Regions from separate parts of the Bradyrhizobium sp. WU425 genome, predicted to be linked through region 1. Evidence: riboswitches for the same ligand, from Rfam matches in the RefSeq annotation. Region 1 holds a riboswitch; the other holds the start of a gene.

Region 1 (7,396 bases):
CAGTCGCTTGATCCGGCGGGCCTGCACATCTGGTGGGGGGCCTATCTCGGCATGCCCGATCAGATCGTGATGTCCGGCGCGCTGGCCGAGATCGGCCCGCGCATCGTCGCCGTGCGGCAAGAGGCGCGCGAACGGCACGGCTGGATCATGGACAGTTACATCCTCAAGCGCAGGCCGTAAGGCAAGCGAGGCAGCATGCTCCCCGAATGGGTCACCCAACAATGCCCCGATATCTCCGCAGTCCACCGCGAGGCGGCGGTGGCGCGGCAGGCGCAACTGACGAAACCGACCGGCGCGCTCGGCCGGCTCGAGCAGCTCGCGATCGAGCTTGCGGGCCTGCAAGCAACCGAGCAGCCGCGCGCGGCGCGGGTGCCGATCATCATCTTCGCCGGCGATCACGGCATCGTCGCGCAGGGCGTCTCGGCCTATCCGCAGGAAGTGACCATCGCGATGCTGGCGAACTTTGCCTCCGGCGGTGCCGCAATCTCGGTGCTCGCGCGTGAGCTGGGCTCCAGCCTGGAGGTCGTCGACGCCGGCACGCTGGCGCAGGGGGAGATGGCTGGAATCATGACCGACAAGCCGCGCAGCGGTACGCGCGATTTCAGCGTCGAAGCTGCGCTCACCCCCACGGAGCTGGCATTTGCGTTCGAAGCCGGCCGACGTGCGGTGACGCGCGCACAGGCCGGGCAGCCCGATCTTCTGATCTTCGGCGAGATGGGCATCGGCAACACCACGACATCGGCGGCGATCGCGGCCGGCTTGCTCGGCGTGAGCGCCGCGGAGATCGCGGGCAGCGGTACCGGCATCGACGCGGCCGGCCGTGTGCACAAGGCGCGGGTGATCGACGCTGCAATCGCACGCCATGACATTGCGGGCGCTGCGCCCGAAAAGATCCTGTGCGCCGTCGGCGGTCTCGAGATCGCCGCCATCTGCGGTGCCGTTATCGCGGCTGCACAGCACCGCATCCCCGTGTTGATCGACGGCTTCATCGTGTCGGTCGCGGCGCTGGCGGCGGTGCGGCTCAACCCTTCGTGCCAGCTGTCCCTGCTGGCCTCGCACCAGTCGGCGGAGCAGGGGCATCGGCTGGTGCTGCGCGCGCTGAACGTGCAGCCGCTGATCAGCCTGGATCTCAGGCTCGGCGAAGGATCGGGCGCGGCCATCGCGCTGCCGCTGGTGCGGTCGGCCTGCGCGCTCCACAACGGCATGGCGACCTTTGCGCAGGCCAATGTGCCTGATCGTCCGGCCTGATCAAATCGTCCGCTGATTGACGGAGACGACGCGCCAGCCGGTCGCGAGCCGGTCAATCCTGGTCAGCGACAGCGGATCGATCATGAAGCGCAGGGCCGCTTGTGGCGTCAGGTCGAGCGCGATGCACAGCGCCGCCCGGATCGTGCCGGAATGCACGACGAGCGTTGCGGCCCCGGTGCCGATCTTCGACAAACCCAGGCGGACCCGCGCGACCTGTTCCTCAAAGCTTTCGCCGCCGGGCGGCCGTCCGCGCGCCAGATCGCTCCAGAACCGTGCATAGGCCTCGCCACCGGTCGCGGCGAGTTCGTCATGCCGACGGCCGGTCCAGTCGCCAAAGTCTTGCTCGCTGAATTCGTCCAGCTGCAGCGGCTCGAGTCCCAGCGCGCGGGCCGTTTCGACGGTGCGCCGCGACGGGCTCGCATAGCTCGCGGCGTCCCGCGGCAAGCGCTGGCGCAGCGCCTCCAGCTGCGCGCGAGCACCGAGATCGGCCGGCGCGTCGGCTGCATGGATGATCCCCGAAACGCCATCGACGGGCGCGTGCCGTATCAGCCAGAGGAAGGTCTCGCCTTCCATGCTTTTCTCCAAGGAAACTGGTCGTTGTGGCAATAGCGCCGCAACTGGCACATTGACTCTGTCTGGATCGTAATCCTAGATGCTCGCGACGGTTTCCCCGAGAGGGGATGAAAAGGGAATGCGGTGCGGGGACGTTGTCCCCAATGCCGTGGCTGCCCCCGCAACTGTAAGCGGCGAATCTTGCGTCACGAGCCACTGGGTATCTCGGTCCCGGGAAGGCGATGCAAGGTACTGACCCGCAAGCCAGGAGACCTGCCGTCAGCCGTGGTCACACGCGAAGATGTCGGTCGGGGAGTACAGACATTCGGCTTCATCGGAAGGCTGCAAGCCGGACGATGGGACCCTGGTTCGCGGTGACGTGCCACTGACGTCACTCCGAGGTCCAAGACCGTGTATTCCCTTCGTATCGTACGACCACGCCGTTTCCTACTGGCATCCGCCGCTCTCACATCTTTCGTCGCCATCGACATGCCAGCGGCCTTGGCGCAGCAGGCCCGCGAGCCACTGCCGCCCGTCGAGGTGTCGGCGCCACAATCCCGCAGGCAGTCCAGCCCGGCCGGACGGGACGCGCAGAGCTCACGCCGCGCAGCAGCGCGCCGGCCGGGGACTGCATCCGCAGTGCCCAAGCCCGTCGTGCCGACCACGGCGGCACAGACGCCGCTCAACACCAATGCCGTCGCCGAAAGCGCTTCGCGCCTCGGCCTGACCGTGCGAGAAACACCCGCGACCGTGGAGGTGATCTCGGCCGCAACCATGCGCGAGCAGGGCTACCGCACAGTCTCCGACGTCGCGCAGGGAGCGGTGGGCGTCACAGCCGGCGACAATCCGGCCGAGCCTTCGGCTTTCTCCATGCGCGGCTTCACCAACAGCCAGATCAACACGCTCTACAACGGCATCAAGATCGGTCCGCAGAACATGACCTCGCGGATCATGGACACGGCCAATCTGGAGGCTGTCGAATTCCTGAAGGGTCCGGCATCACTGATGTCAGGCGAGGGCGCCGCCGGCGGCGCGATCAACTTCGTCACCAAGCAGCCGCACACCGGTCCGATCCGGAACGAGGCGGATTTCTCCTGGGACTCGCTGAACTCGTTCCGGGCGCATTACGGCTCGGGCGGCAGCACCAATGTGCAGGGGCTGGACTACCGCTTCGACGTCAGCCGTTCCTCGCTCAACGGCTTTGCCGACGACACCAACACCAAGACGCTCGATGTCTCCGGCCAGCTCAACTACCGCATCTCCGACAGCCTCAAGGTCTGGGGCGCGATCGAGTATCGGGAAGATCGCTCGAAAGCCTATTGGGGTGCGCCGCTGGTGCCGATTGCCTTCAGCGGCTCGCATGCGACGACGGGGATCGTTTCCGGCAATTACGTCTCGAACTACAACAAAACCGATCTCGGTGCCGTCACGATCGACGACCGCACCTTCAATACTAACTACAACGTCCTCGACAACAGGAACGTAGCGAAGGAGGTGTGGCTGCGCGGCGGTTTCGAGCTGAATCTGGCGCCCGACCTGACGCTGAAAAGTCAAGCCTATGCTTACGGAGCTGAGCGCACATGGTTCAACAATGAGATCGAGGCGTTCAATTCCGGGACCAACATGGTCGATCGTGAGCGCTTCTATGTCGCGCACAGCCAACGCTTGGTCGGCAACGTCACCGATTTGATCTGGGACGCGAATATCGCCGGCTTTGACAACCGTTTGGTCACGACGCTTTCCTCAAGCTACCTTGATTTCGTGAGGCCGGGCGCCGCAAATTTCCCCGGCGATTCCATTCCGCTGGTCGATCCGCCTCGCGGCTATTACGGCCTGCTCACCATTCAGCAGCAGACCGCGCGCATCGACAATGAGGCGCTGTCGTTCGAGGACCGGTTGAAGTTGACACGGACCTTTGCGCTGGTCGGCGGCCTGCGCGTCGAGCATATCGGGCTCGACCGCAATTCGACCGACAAGTTCGGTCTGGAGAAGGCGAACTTCCCGTTCTCGCAATCCTGGGTCCCGACCACGGGCCGTATCGGCTACACCTGGGAAGCCGTACCGGGCCTGACCTTTTTCAGCCAATACGCCACCGGCGCAGACATCTCGGCCAACAACATCTTCCTGCTCAATCCGACCGATCCGCTGAACCTGACCACCGCGCGCACCTACGAGACCGGCGTCAAGCACCTGTTCTGGGACAACCGGGCGGAGTGGTCGTTCTCGGCCTACGACATCCTGCGCAAGAACGTCTATGCCGCGGCCGGCGGCATGCAGCTCAACCTTGCCGGACGGCAGGAATCGAAGGGCGTCGAGCTTGCCGCGTCCGTGCGTCCGATCGGTCCCCTGCGTCTCTGGGGCAACATCGCCTATGTCGATGCGCGCTACGCCGACTTTAATTTTGTCGGCGGCTCGTTCTCCGGCAACACGCCGCCGAACGTGCCGCGCGTCGTGGCGAATGCCGGAGCGTCGTATCGGTTCTTCACGCCGTGGCCCGTGGAAGTCGGCGTCACCGGCCGTCACGTCGGCGACCGCTACAACACCGATGCGAATGTCGTGACGATGAAGGCCTACACTGTCGCGGACGTCTATGCCTTCGTCGACATCCCGAAGACGGTGTTCAACGCGGTCGACCAGGCTCGCCTGACTTTCCGGGTGCGCAACATCGCCGACAAGCGCTATGCGATCTGGGGCGATCCGTTCTATCCCGACCAGATCCTCTTGGGTGCACCGCGCACCTATGAACTCTCGGCCGCATTCAAATGGTAGGATGCTGATCGATGATGCGCGCGATCGTCCTGCTGCATCGATGGCTCGGGATCGCGTTCTGCCTGCTGTTCGCGATGTGGTTCGCGACGGGAATCGTGATGCACTTCGTTCCGTTTCCGTCTCTGACGGAAGCGGAACGCTTCGCCGGGCTTGGGCCGCTGGCGAGTGCTGGGACGAGGATTGCAGTCGCCGATGCCGTTGCCGCGAGCGGCATCGCGGATGCGACGCGCGTTCGCCTGATCCAGCGCAGCGACGGCCCGGTCTATGTCGTCTCGGGGCCATCGCGCGCAGGCGCAATCCGCGCCTCCGATGGGGGCGACGCGTCGGTCGCGTCTTCCGACGTCGCATTGGCCATCGCGCGAGATCACGCCCGCAGCCGCGGGCTGGATGCCGGACCAACCGAGATCGTTGCGCGCTCGGACTACGACCAATGGAGCGTGCCGAACGGCTTTGACCGCCATCGGCCCTTGTTTCGGGTTGCCCTCGGTGATGCCGACGGGAGGGAAGTCTATGTCTCCTCGCTCACCGGCGAGATCGTCCTGGATACGACGCGCAACGAGCGGACCTGGAATCTGGTCGGGAGTGTGCTGCACTGGATCTATCCAACGGTCCTGCGAAGCAACTGGTCGCTGTGGGATCGCGTGGTCTGGACCTTGTCGCTGCTGGCCCTGATCGCGGCTTTGCTTGGCTCTGTGCTCGGGCTTGCGCGGATCAAACCTCGCAGCGGTCTGATCGGCTCGCCCTATCGCGGCTGGCATGCGCTGCATCATCTCATCGGCCTCGTTGCGATGGTGTTCGTGCTGAGCTGGATTTTCAGCGGCTGGCTCTCCATGGATCACGGGCGGCTGTTCTCGCGCGGGCAATGGGCCTCCGCTGAATCCAGCGTGATGAACGCTTCACCGAACTGGACGGCGGCCCCATCGCTCGATCGGCAGCCTGTATCGCCATCGACCCGTGAAATCGAATGGTTTGCCTTCAACGGCACTCTCTATCGGCGGGATCGAACGGCCCTTGCCGGTCAGACCTTGATCAAGGCAGGGGACGCGCCCCGCGATGGACCGACGAGATCTCTGGATGTGCACGAGGTCCAGGGGTTGACCGCGCGCCTGGCGGCCGGCTGCGGCGGTCCGTCTGTACTTGCCGAGGACGACAACTATCCCGCGCGGTCCACTGTCCCGGGCGCCCCGGTCTACCGCTCGTATTGCGGTGACCTCTGGTTCGACATCGACGGCGCCGACGGCAATTTGCTGCAAAGGCTGGATCCATCGCGGCGGGCCTATCGCTGGTTCTACGGCGCGCTGCACACGCTGGATTTTCCGGTTCTCGTCGCGCACCCGTTGCTGCGCGACGGCTTGGTCGTCGGGCTCTGCTCCCTTGGCTTTCTGTTCTCCATCACGGGCATCATCATCGGCTGGCGCCGCCTGCGTCCGTCCTTCGCGGCCTGAGAGCCGGAGCGGGCAAAACCACCGCTTACTGATCGTACAATAAAGAGAGGCTGAGCCGACTGCCATGCATAGCTCATAAGCAATCGCATGGTCCGTAGGGCCGGTCGATCGCCTGCAAATTAGACAGTGCGTGCGGGGCGCGTGGATTGCGCTGCAGCGGATGTGGTGTTTCGTCCGGGAAAATTCGTGGTGCGCCGCACTTATGTCGCGTCGAACGATCCACACCGACGTGCTCTCCATGCGGGCAGGGCTGCACTAAAATGTGCCTCGCCGCGCCGCGCCGGTCGCGGGCTGGTCCAGTGCATTGCGACAACTCTGGCCCTATCCCGAGGCCATCGCTCTGTCGCACGCTCGCAAGCGGTGGCATGACAGGGGATGATGATGAGCGCTCTCGGTTTGCGATTGAACCTCGCGAAGGACGGGAACCACCCGGCGTCCGGTTCGAATGTCGTCCGCAGCTGACCCACACATGAGCACTGACGAAAATCACTGGGAAGTTGGCACCGATATCGGCGGCACCTTCACCGACATCATCGCGATCCGACACTCCCCCGCGGAGGCACGGATCGCGAAGGTGCCGTCGCGACCTCAAGCTCCGGTTCAGGCGATGCTGGAGGCGATCGAGGCGGTCGGCCTGCGCAAGAGCGAGATCAAGCGCTTCGTCCACGGCACCACGCGCGTGACCAACGCCATCGTCGAAGGACGGCTGCCGAAAGTGGCACTGGTGGCGACCGAAGGCTTTGCCGACGTGCTGGAGATCGCGCGCTATCGCCGCCGCGATCTCTATCGTCTCGACGTCCCGCCAAAATCGCTGCCGCTGGTGCCGCCGGAACGATGCTTCGGGCTTGCTGAGCGCCTCGATCACGAGGGCCGGGTGCTGAAGGCGCTGGATGACGCGGAGATCGAGCGTCTGGTGGCCTGGCTGAAGGGGACCGGCGTGCAGAGTGTCGCGGTCGCGCTGCTGCATGCCTATGCCAATCCGGTGCACGAGAAGATGCTCGGCGAGCGGCTCAAGGGCGTCGTTGCCCACGTCTCGCTGTCGCACGAGGTCAATCCCGAGGCGCGCGAATACGAGCGGACTTCGGCGACCGTGTTCAACGCCGCGGCGATGCCGATTGCGGTGGAATATCTCAGCGAACTGGAGCTGCGGCTGCCGATCGGTCCCGGCCTGCAGGTGTTTCATTCGGCCGGCGCCATGGTGCCGATCTCGGCCGTGAAGCGGCGGCCGCTGGTGATGGCGATGTCGGGCCCCGCGGCCGGCGTCTCCGCATCGGTCAGCATCGCGCGCCAGCTCGGCACGTCCCGGATGCTGACGTTCGATATGGGCGGCACCACGACCGACGTGTGCCTGATCGTCGACGGTCAGGCCGAGATGACCGACG
Region 2 (7,396 bases), 1.7 Mb from region 1:
ATCTGCGGACTGATGTCACGATCTCCTCCCAGCGTGTCCTCTTGTATCGGCATCATTCAACGCAAGAGCACGAAGTAGCGGTTGCTCCTGCAGAAGTTCAGCTTATTTTGCCCCAGCGCGCAGGATTTCAAAACCGAGCAGCAGCCCGTGAGTGGGCCGACTTGGTAATCCAACCAACACCCGCCGGATCAGGGGTCAGGCTGGTCACCTGTCGAATTGGAGTAGCGATCAATCGGACGGTCGCGCCGTCAAACTCTGGGCAGCCGCGCCTTTCAGACTTGAGCACGGCAATTGCCATGCCAGCGAACCTCAGGTGGAATTGTCCATGTTCGGTTCGGAGGCTCGTCCTTTACGAACGAGCCGGGCTTCGCGGCGGCGGCGCGCCAGAGCGGCCCGGATATGAGTCGGAGAGGCTTCAGTCGGCAGGGCTCGGCGAAATCGTGAACGATGCGCACCGCCAGGCGCCTCGGCTCAGTGTCTCGCCCAGCTGCGTAGGTCTTGTTACCGCCGTTCCCGCGTGCGGCTGGCAAGCGAACCTCACCACAAAGGTATCTGCGATCACTCTAGCCCGGCCTGGCACTTGTGGCATCTGTGACACTGAATGTAGTGATCAAACCAAGACATCCTAGTTTGTTTGTTCGTCCGGACCCGTTCTACAACTAAATCAGCAACTTGCATCTCGGACGCAACTGGCACCGCAGTTGCTAATTGTCCAATGACACCGTGAGCGCTGAGCGCGGCCATGGGTGTAAGACGGATACATCAACTTTCCCCTCAAGCCCTTGCGTGAACGCCGCGGCGGGCTCCTCAAAGTCGTACATTTTGATGCAGCCTCGCTTGAGGATCCGCTGCATGCTGCGCCGGACCGTCGAGGAACGCGTGGCATCGCTTTCGACTGTTTCCTTGTTTAACAATCAGAACTAATGAGGCGGTGTATGAACATGTTGATCCCGGAGCTTCGGCTTGTCGCTGAAGCATCTATTTTCGCTATTGGGCTGTTGATGTCGTCAGGAGCTAACGCCGACGATGATCTGATGAGAAACGCCAAGCAGATCTTCCATCCGATCCCCTCGGTCATTCCTGCGGTAAAAAACAATCCGGTGACGCATGGAAAGGTCGAGCTTGGCAAGATGCTGTTCTTCGATCCGCGTCTATCGGCGAGCGGGATCATTAGCTGCAATACGTGCCACAATCTCGGCACCGGCGGAGTCGATGCCGGTCCGACCTCCGTTGGTCACGGCTGGAAGGTCGGCCTACGTCGGGCGCCAACCGTCTACAACGCAGTGTTCAATGCGGCGCAATTCTGGGACGGACGCGCCGCGGACCTCAAGGCGCAAGCCACCGGCCCGGTGCAGGCGAGTGCCGAAATGAATGCGACTCCGGATCATGTGCTCGGTATCTTGAACTCAATGCCCAGCTACGTCGCGCTGTTCAACAACGCCTTTCCGAACGAAGCGAGACCGGTCACCTTTGAAAATTTTGCGAAGGCGATCGAGGCTTTTGAAGCGACTCTCATTACACCTGCGGCTCCGTTCGACCAGTATCTGGAGGGCAATACACGTGCTCTCGATGATCAGCAGAAGTCAGGGTTGGCACTGTTTATGGCGAAGGGATGTTCCTCTTGCCACAATGGAATCAATCTCGGCGGACAGGCCTACTTCCCGTTCGGCGTGATGAAAAAGCCGGACGCAAGCGTGCTTCCGGACGCCGATAAGGGCCGATTCGCGGTTACCTGGGCGGCTGGCGACGAATATGTCTTCCGCGCGGCGCCATTGCGGAACGTCGCGTTGCGAGCCCCTTACTTCCATTCGGGCCAGGTTTGGAGCCTGAAGCAAGCTGTTGCCCTAATGAGTGACATCCAGCTCGGCGCCAAGCTTAGCGATAGGGAGGAAAACGACATTGTCGCATTTCTGAATTCGCTGACCGGTCGGCTGCCTAAGATCGAGTATCCGATACTGCCGACGCGCACCAACACGACACCAAAGCCTTCAATAGACAGATAGGCTTAGCAGCACCGGCCTCATTCCCTGCCGAACAGCAACAGATGCGCTCCAAGAGCCCGGGGTCCCGCAATGACGCCAAAATGAATGATCCCCTGCTGTCACTGATAAGCAGGCACATAAAAAGCCGCCCGGCCTCAATGCGAGGCCGGGCGAAAGTCACGCGGGAGCGACGCTGCTTTCCGCATCGTTCCAGCTTTCGTCGGTAGGGAGGACTACCGGCGATCGACTTACGACGAGGGCATTCGCCGTCAAACAGGGAGAAGCGGATATCGCTCTGCACAACTTATCGAGCCGCTTGCCTTCCGCTCCTGTCGTAAACTTCAGGACTTGCTCACCACTTGCCAGCTGTCCGGTTGGCACGGGCAGCCCCTTGATGGAGCTGGGATCCATCGCGCAGGCGGTTTGACTGCCGAGCCCTGAAACTCAACCGTCAGTTTGCCGTCACGCGCCAGTATTTGGCACCGCCGATACCAGCAAATCTTCCCGAAGACCGCGCGAAGGCGCAAATTAGGTATGAAACTCCGCAAGGGCGGTAAAATAGATTGTTGTGATGGGACGCATCCATGGGATGGATAAATGAAGCGATAGGACTGCGGTTCGCGTCGAGCGTAAGTGACTTGGAATATGTCACCTAATCGGTATGGCCGGCATGCGGTCGTCCGCCGGATTCGGGCTTGTCGCCGCTGTATGCGATCGCCTCCGCCGGGGCAAACCGGCATTCGTAGGCGCTGGACACTTTGGAAGCTCGCAAGGATATCGCGAGCTCCCAAAGCGCGTTCATCTTATTCACAGATACGTTGGCGACACGCTCCGTACGATCATGCCTCGGCCCGCAACTCGCGTGCGGCGGCCACCATATTGACGAGCGCGGGACGCACCTCCTCCCATCTTCGCGTTTTCAGTCCGCAGTCGGGATTGATCCAGAGCTGCCGATCGGAAACCCGCTGCCGCGCCAACACAATCAGCTGCTTGATCTCGGCTGCTGCGGGAATGCGCGGTGAATGAATGTCATAGACGCCCGGCCCAATTTCACTAGGATATTTGTAGCTCTTGAAAGCGTCGAGCAATTCCATTTTGGAGCGCGACGCCTCGATTGAAATGACGTCGGCATCCATTGCTGCGATCGCATCGATGATTTCGTTGAACTCGGAATAGCACATGTGCGTATGGATCTGAGTTCCGTCAGCGACAGCGGAGGAGCAAACGCGGAAACTGTCCACTGCCCAATCGAGATAGTCCTTCCACTGCGATTTGCGCAGCGGCAATCCCTCCCGCAACGCAGCCTCGTCGATCTGGATCATGGTCGCTCCAGCTGCCTCAAGGTCGATGACCTCGTCTCGGATCGCGAGAGCGATCTGTCGGCATGTCTCGCTCCGCGGGATGTCGTCACGGACAAACGACCAGTTCAGGATCGTCACCGGTCCGGTCAGCATAGCCTTGACGGGTTTTTTGGTCAGAGACTGCGCATGTCGCCACCATTTAACGGTCATGGGCTTCGGGCGGGAGACATCTCCAAACAGGATAGGAGGACGAACGCACCGCGAGCCATAAGACTGAACCCAGCCGTGCTTGGTGAATGCGAAACCCAACAGCTGCTCGCCAAAGTATTGAACCATGTCATTGCGCTCGAACTCGCCGTGTACGAGCACGTCCAGGCCGATATCTTCCTGCCAATGCACGGTATGGGCTGTCTCCGCTTTCAGAAGCTGCTCGTACTGCGTGTCATTCAGCGCTCCCCGCGCATGAGCTGCACGCGCATTGCGGACGTCCGCCGTTTGCGGGAAGGATCCGATGGTTGTGGTTGGAAACATTGGCAATGCGAAGGCGACGCGCTGGACGTCGGCGCGCTGGGTGAACGCACTGCGACGGCGACGCATGCTATCGTCGATCGCGGCCATTCGTCCGGCGACGTTCGCACTGTGGATCTTCGGCGATGTTTCGCGAGTGACGGATGCATCCTCTGAGAGCGTGAGTTCATCGGCCACGTCGGCAGCATAGCCAGCCAGCGCTTTGCCCAGTATCGAAAGTTCCTTGATCTTCTGCACTGAGAACGCCAACCACGTCTTCAGATTGGGATCGAGATCGATCTCTAGCTCAATGTCGGTCGGAACATGAAGCAGCGAGCAGGAGGGGGCAATCTGAACACGGTCCCTGCCCAGTTTTTTGACCATGGGAGCAAGTTGGTCGAGTAGCGCCGGCAGATTAGAACGCCACACGTTGCGACCATCAACGACACCGAGCGAGACCACGAGATCTCTACGGGCTCTGGCGACAATCGCGTCCAACTGGTCAGGTGCACGAACCAGGTCGACATGAAGCCCGGCAACGGGCAAGGCCAAGACTGTTTCAAGATTGTCGCCGACAGCCCCGAAGTATGTGGCCAGCATGATTTTAAGGGCCGGCACGGCCTTAGCGAAATGAGCATAGGCCCGGCGGACAGCCGCCCGAGATGCTTCGTCGACGTCCATCACTAGGCATGGCTCGTCGAGCTGGACCCATTCAGCGCCGCGCGAGGCTAGTTCGCGGAGAACATCGACATAGACGGGGAGGAGGCGATCAAGCAGCGACAGCGGATTGAATGCGGGATTTACGCTTTTGCCGAGCTTCAGGAAAGTGACTGGGCCCACTAGGACGGGCCGCGTCTGATAGCCGAGGCTTCTTGCCTCCTCATATTCCTCGATCGGCTTCCGAGAGGCATACGTAAAGATCTGATCCTGGTGAAATTCCGGCACCATGTAGTGGTAGTTCGTATCGAACCACTTCGTCATCTCCTGTGCGGCTACGCCGGGCCCATGCTGAGCGTGACCACCGTCTTGAGCGCCACGCGCCATGGTGAAGTAGGTTTTGAGCGACACAGGACCTTCGTTCCAGCCGTAAACGTCGGGAATGGCGCCGACCATTAGGCTGGTATCGAGCACATGGTCGTAGAGCGAGAAGTCATTCGAAGGAATGACGGTCGCACCGCGGGATTTCTGCCGTGCCCAATTAGCGGCACGAAGTCCACTCCCCGCCTCGAGGAGCTCGGCTTCGCTGGATTTTCCCGCCCAGTAGCTCTCGAGCGCGAATTTGAGTTCGCGTCGTGGGCCGATGCGTGACGTCCCCAGTGTGGCAACGGGAAGCGAAAGGATTGACATAGCTTAGACCCCATGTTGGGGCAAAGGCCATGGCGGACGCAGACAGCGAACATCGCGTGAGCGACAACTGCTTGGCGCACACCGGGACGCCCCGCCCGTGGACGATATCTTGTCGAGGCAGGTCTCCTGGCTCACGGGTCGTCGCTGCTGTCCGGCCTTCCCGAAGCCGCATGGCTTCAGTGACTTCGTTGGACAGCGGCTCGCCGCTTACAGTTGCGGGGGCAGCGCCGGCATTGCACCGGCTTCCCTCTTAGCTCCAGATCAAACGAAATCCGGAGACCGCGACGGCTTGAATTATGCGCACGAGGATCGATGCGTCAACCTACCGATTCTCGCTGCGATATTGCCCAAGCGATTACGAGCGCACTAGGCGGGCACGACGGTCTTGCTCGCGGCCTGGTGAACACGCCCGGATCTGTGGAGGCTCCGCTTGTGAAATGCATTCGCTCCTTGCTCGCGTAACGGTTGAGCTCCACGACCGGAACGAACCCGGGCAGCTTTCGGTATCTGTGTGATCGCGAGGAGGCGACCTTTTCCGTCAGCAGCTTTTCGAACCAGCGCGTCAGGAAGGTGCGATCATCCTCGGCCGGCATCCGTTTGGTCACAGCCCACGAGGCTCCCTAGACATTTCGAAAGCCGGATTGCTCCAGGACCGCACGGATGATCAGGTCGGCTCCTTGGTGTTCGGCGGCCCGCGACCAGGCACGAGGTCGTCCGCCTCCGTGAGGTTGGCCAAGATGATCTTCTCGGTGCAATAGGTGTTCACGTGCTGAGCGACTTTTGCGCCGGCTTCGATGCGTCCGTGGCTGCTCGACGCCGGTCTGCCTCGCCTCGACTCGCGGCCTGCGATGATAGGCCTTAACGCGGCCACTGAGCATCGAGGGCCTTGTCCTTGTTCGTGACAATTTCGACGGTGTCCTCCGACAGAGCCCTTTGAGGGGTTCCTCGGAGTCGCTCAGCGTCTTAAGCTCATAACGATGTTAATCGACCTCGATGCGCCCCATGCGGTCGTGGTCTCCTCAAGGTCCCACATCTACAACTTCGTTCGCGAAATCGAGCGATGAGGCCTTTTGGTCGCGGGCTGCCTATCCTGTCTTGGACGGGACACAGGTGTCAGGGACCGGACAGACCACCGCGCATTGCGGCGTGTCGCAATGGCCCTCGCACTCCGTACATTTTTTGGCATCGATAACGTAAATGTCGCGCTTCAGACTGATCGCCGCGTTGGGACACTCGAACTCACATGCGCCACAAACGGTGCATTGCGAAGCGACGATCTTGTAAGCCATGCCTTCCGACTCCTTAGGCGAGCGATGCCATGGGCGATCCCTTTCAAATGCCGTGCCAAACGCAGACGCGCTCAATGTTGGGCAATCTGCCCAATTCGGCTGTCCCGGGTCTGAGACCATGTTGCATCTGCGACAGCAACAGGTCGCTTCAATTTCAGGCTACGAGCCCTCGGGCCCTCTTCCGAGCGTCAGTCGCGACTTGACGCTGGAAGCGTCCGTCGGTTTGTTTGGCACGTCAGCGCGGGGGCAAGCGAGGCTGACGCTTCCTCAACCGGCGGCGACAAAAAACCGCCAACGGACGCAGGTCTACGTTGGATCTCGGCAAACCTCCGGTCACACACCCCGACTGGAGGTTTGTGCAAGCCTCGCTCATGGCTGCAACGCTAGCTGCGCGGAGGACTCGCTGGAGGCTTGCCAAAACGGGCTTGTGGTATAACAAGCTTCGGAGGGAAAGGAAGTGGCGGCGGGACGAGCGACACTGGCCCTGCAGACCGAATTGCACTCAGCCTCATGCCTGGTGCCGAGTAGGCATGGCGGTGCTCGTGAGCGTCGCTTGGCCGCACTCAGCCACTCGCAACTATTTTAGACGAGCTGCAGCAGGGTTGAAAGATGACTGTGCAAATTGCTTCAGTGGCATGGCTTTTCCGAACAGATGGCCCTGCGCAAGGTCGAAGCCGAGTTCGGCCACAGCGATTAGGTCAGCCTGGCTCTCCACACCTTCGGCGACGGTGCGCACATTGTACTCTTTGGCGAGATCGACGATATGGCGGCACACCGTTCGCTTGAGGGGCCCATTCGCGCAGCCGCCGACGAACTGACGATCCACTTTCAATTTCAGGAACGGGAATTTTGTCATCCCCATCAGCTGCGGCCAATTGGCACCGACATTGTCGATTGCAAGGCCAATGTTGTGAAAGCGAACCTCACGCGCAACCTCGACCAGGAGATCTAGGTTCTGGATCGCTTCCAC

What was found. Region 1 has a riboswitch for cobalamin ahead of BcanWU425_RS26090 (TonB-dependent receptor). Riboswitches for the same ligand answer to the same signal wherever they lie in the genome.
Region 2: linked by a shared signal. The riboswitch ahead of metE (5-methyltetrahydropteroyltriglutamate--homocysteine S-methyltransferase) and the one ahead of BcanWU425_RS26090 (TonB-dependent receptor) in region 1 are both predicted to bind cobalamin.

Annotation. Positions count from the first base shown of each region.
Region 1 covers NZ_CP088089.1:5,363,921-5,371,316, reverse strand. The annotation lists gene cobF (precorrin-6A synthase (deacetylating)) at 1-180, shown strand, start outside; gene cobT (nicotinate-nucleotide--dimethylbenzimidazole phosphoribosyltransferase) at 196-1,248, shown strand; gene BcanWU425_RS26095 (histidine phosphatase family protein) at 1,249-1,821, opposite strand; cobalamin riboswitch at 1,894-2,095, shown strand; gene BcanWU425_RS26090 (TonB-dependent receptor) at 2,212-4,569, shown strand; gene BcanWU425_RS26085 (PepSY domain-containing protein) at 4,581-6,014, shown strand; gene BcanWU425_RS26080 (hydantoinase/oxoprolinase family protein) at 6,484-7,396, shown strand, end outside.
Region 2 covers NZ_CP088089.1:7,083,134-7,090,529, forward strand. The annotation lists gene BcanWU425_RS33855 (cytochrome-c peroxidase) at 936-2,003, shown strand; gene metE (5-methyltetrahydropteroyltriglutamate--homocysteine S-methyltransferase) at 2,822-5,137, opposite strand; cobalamin riboswitch at 5,237-5,436, opposite strand; gene BcanWU425_RS33865 (4Fe-4S binding protein) at 6,223-6,426, opposite strand; gene BcanWU425_RS33870 (EAL domain-containing response regulator) at 7,004-7,396, opposite strand, start outside.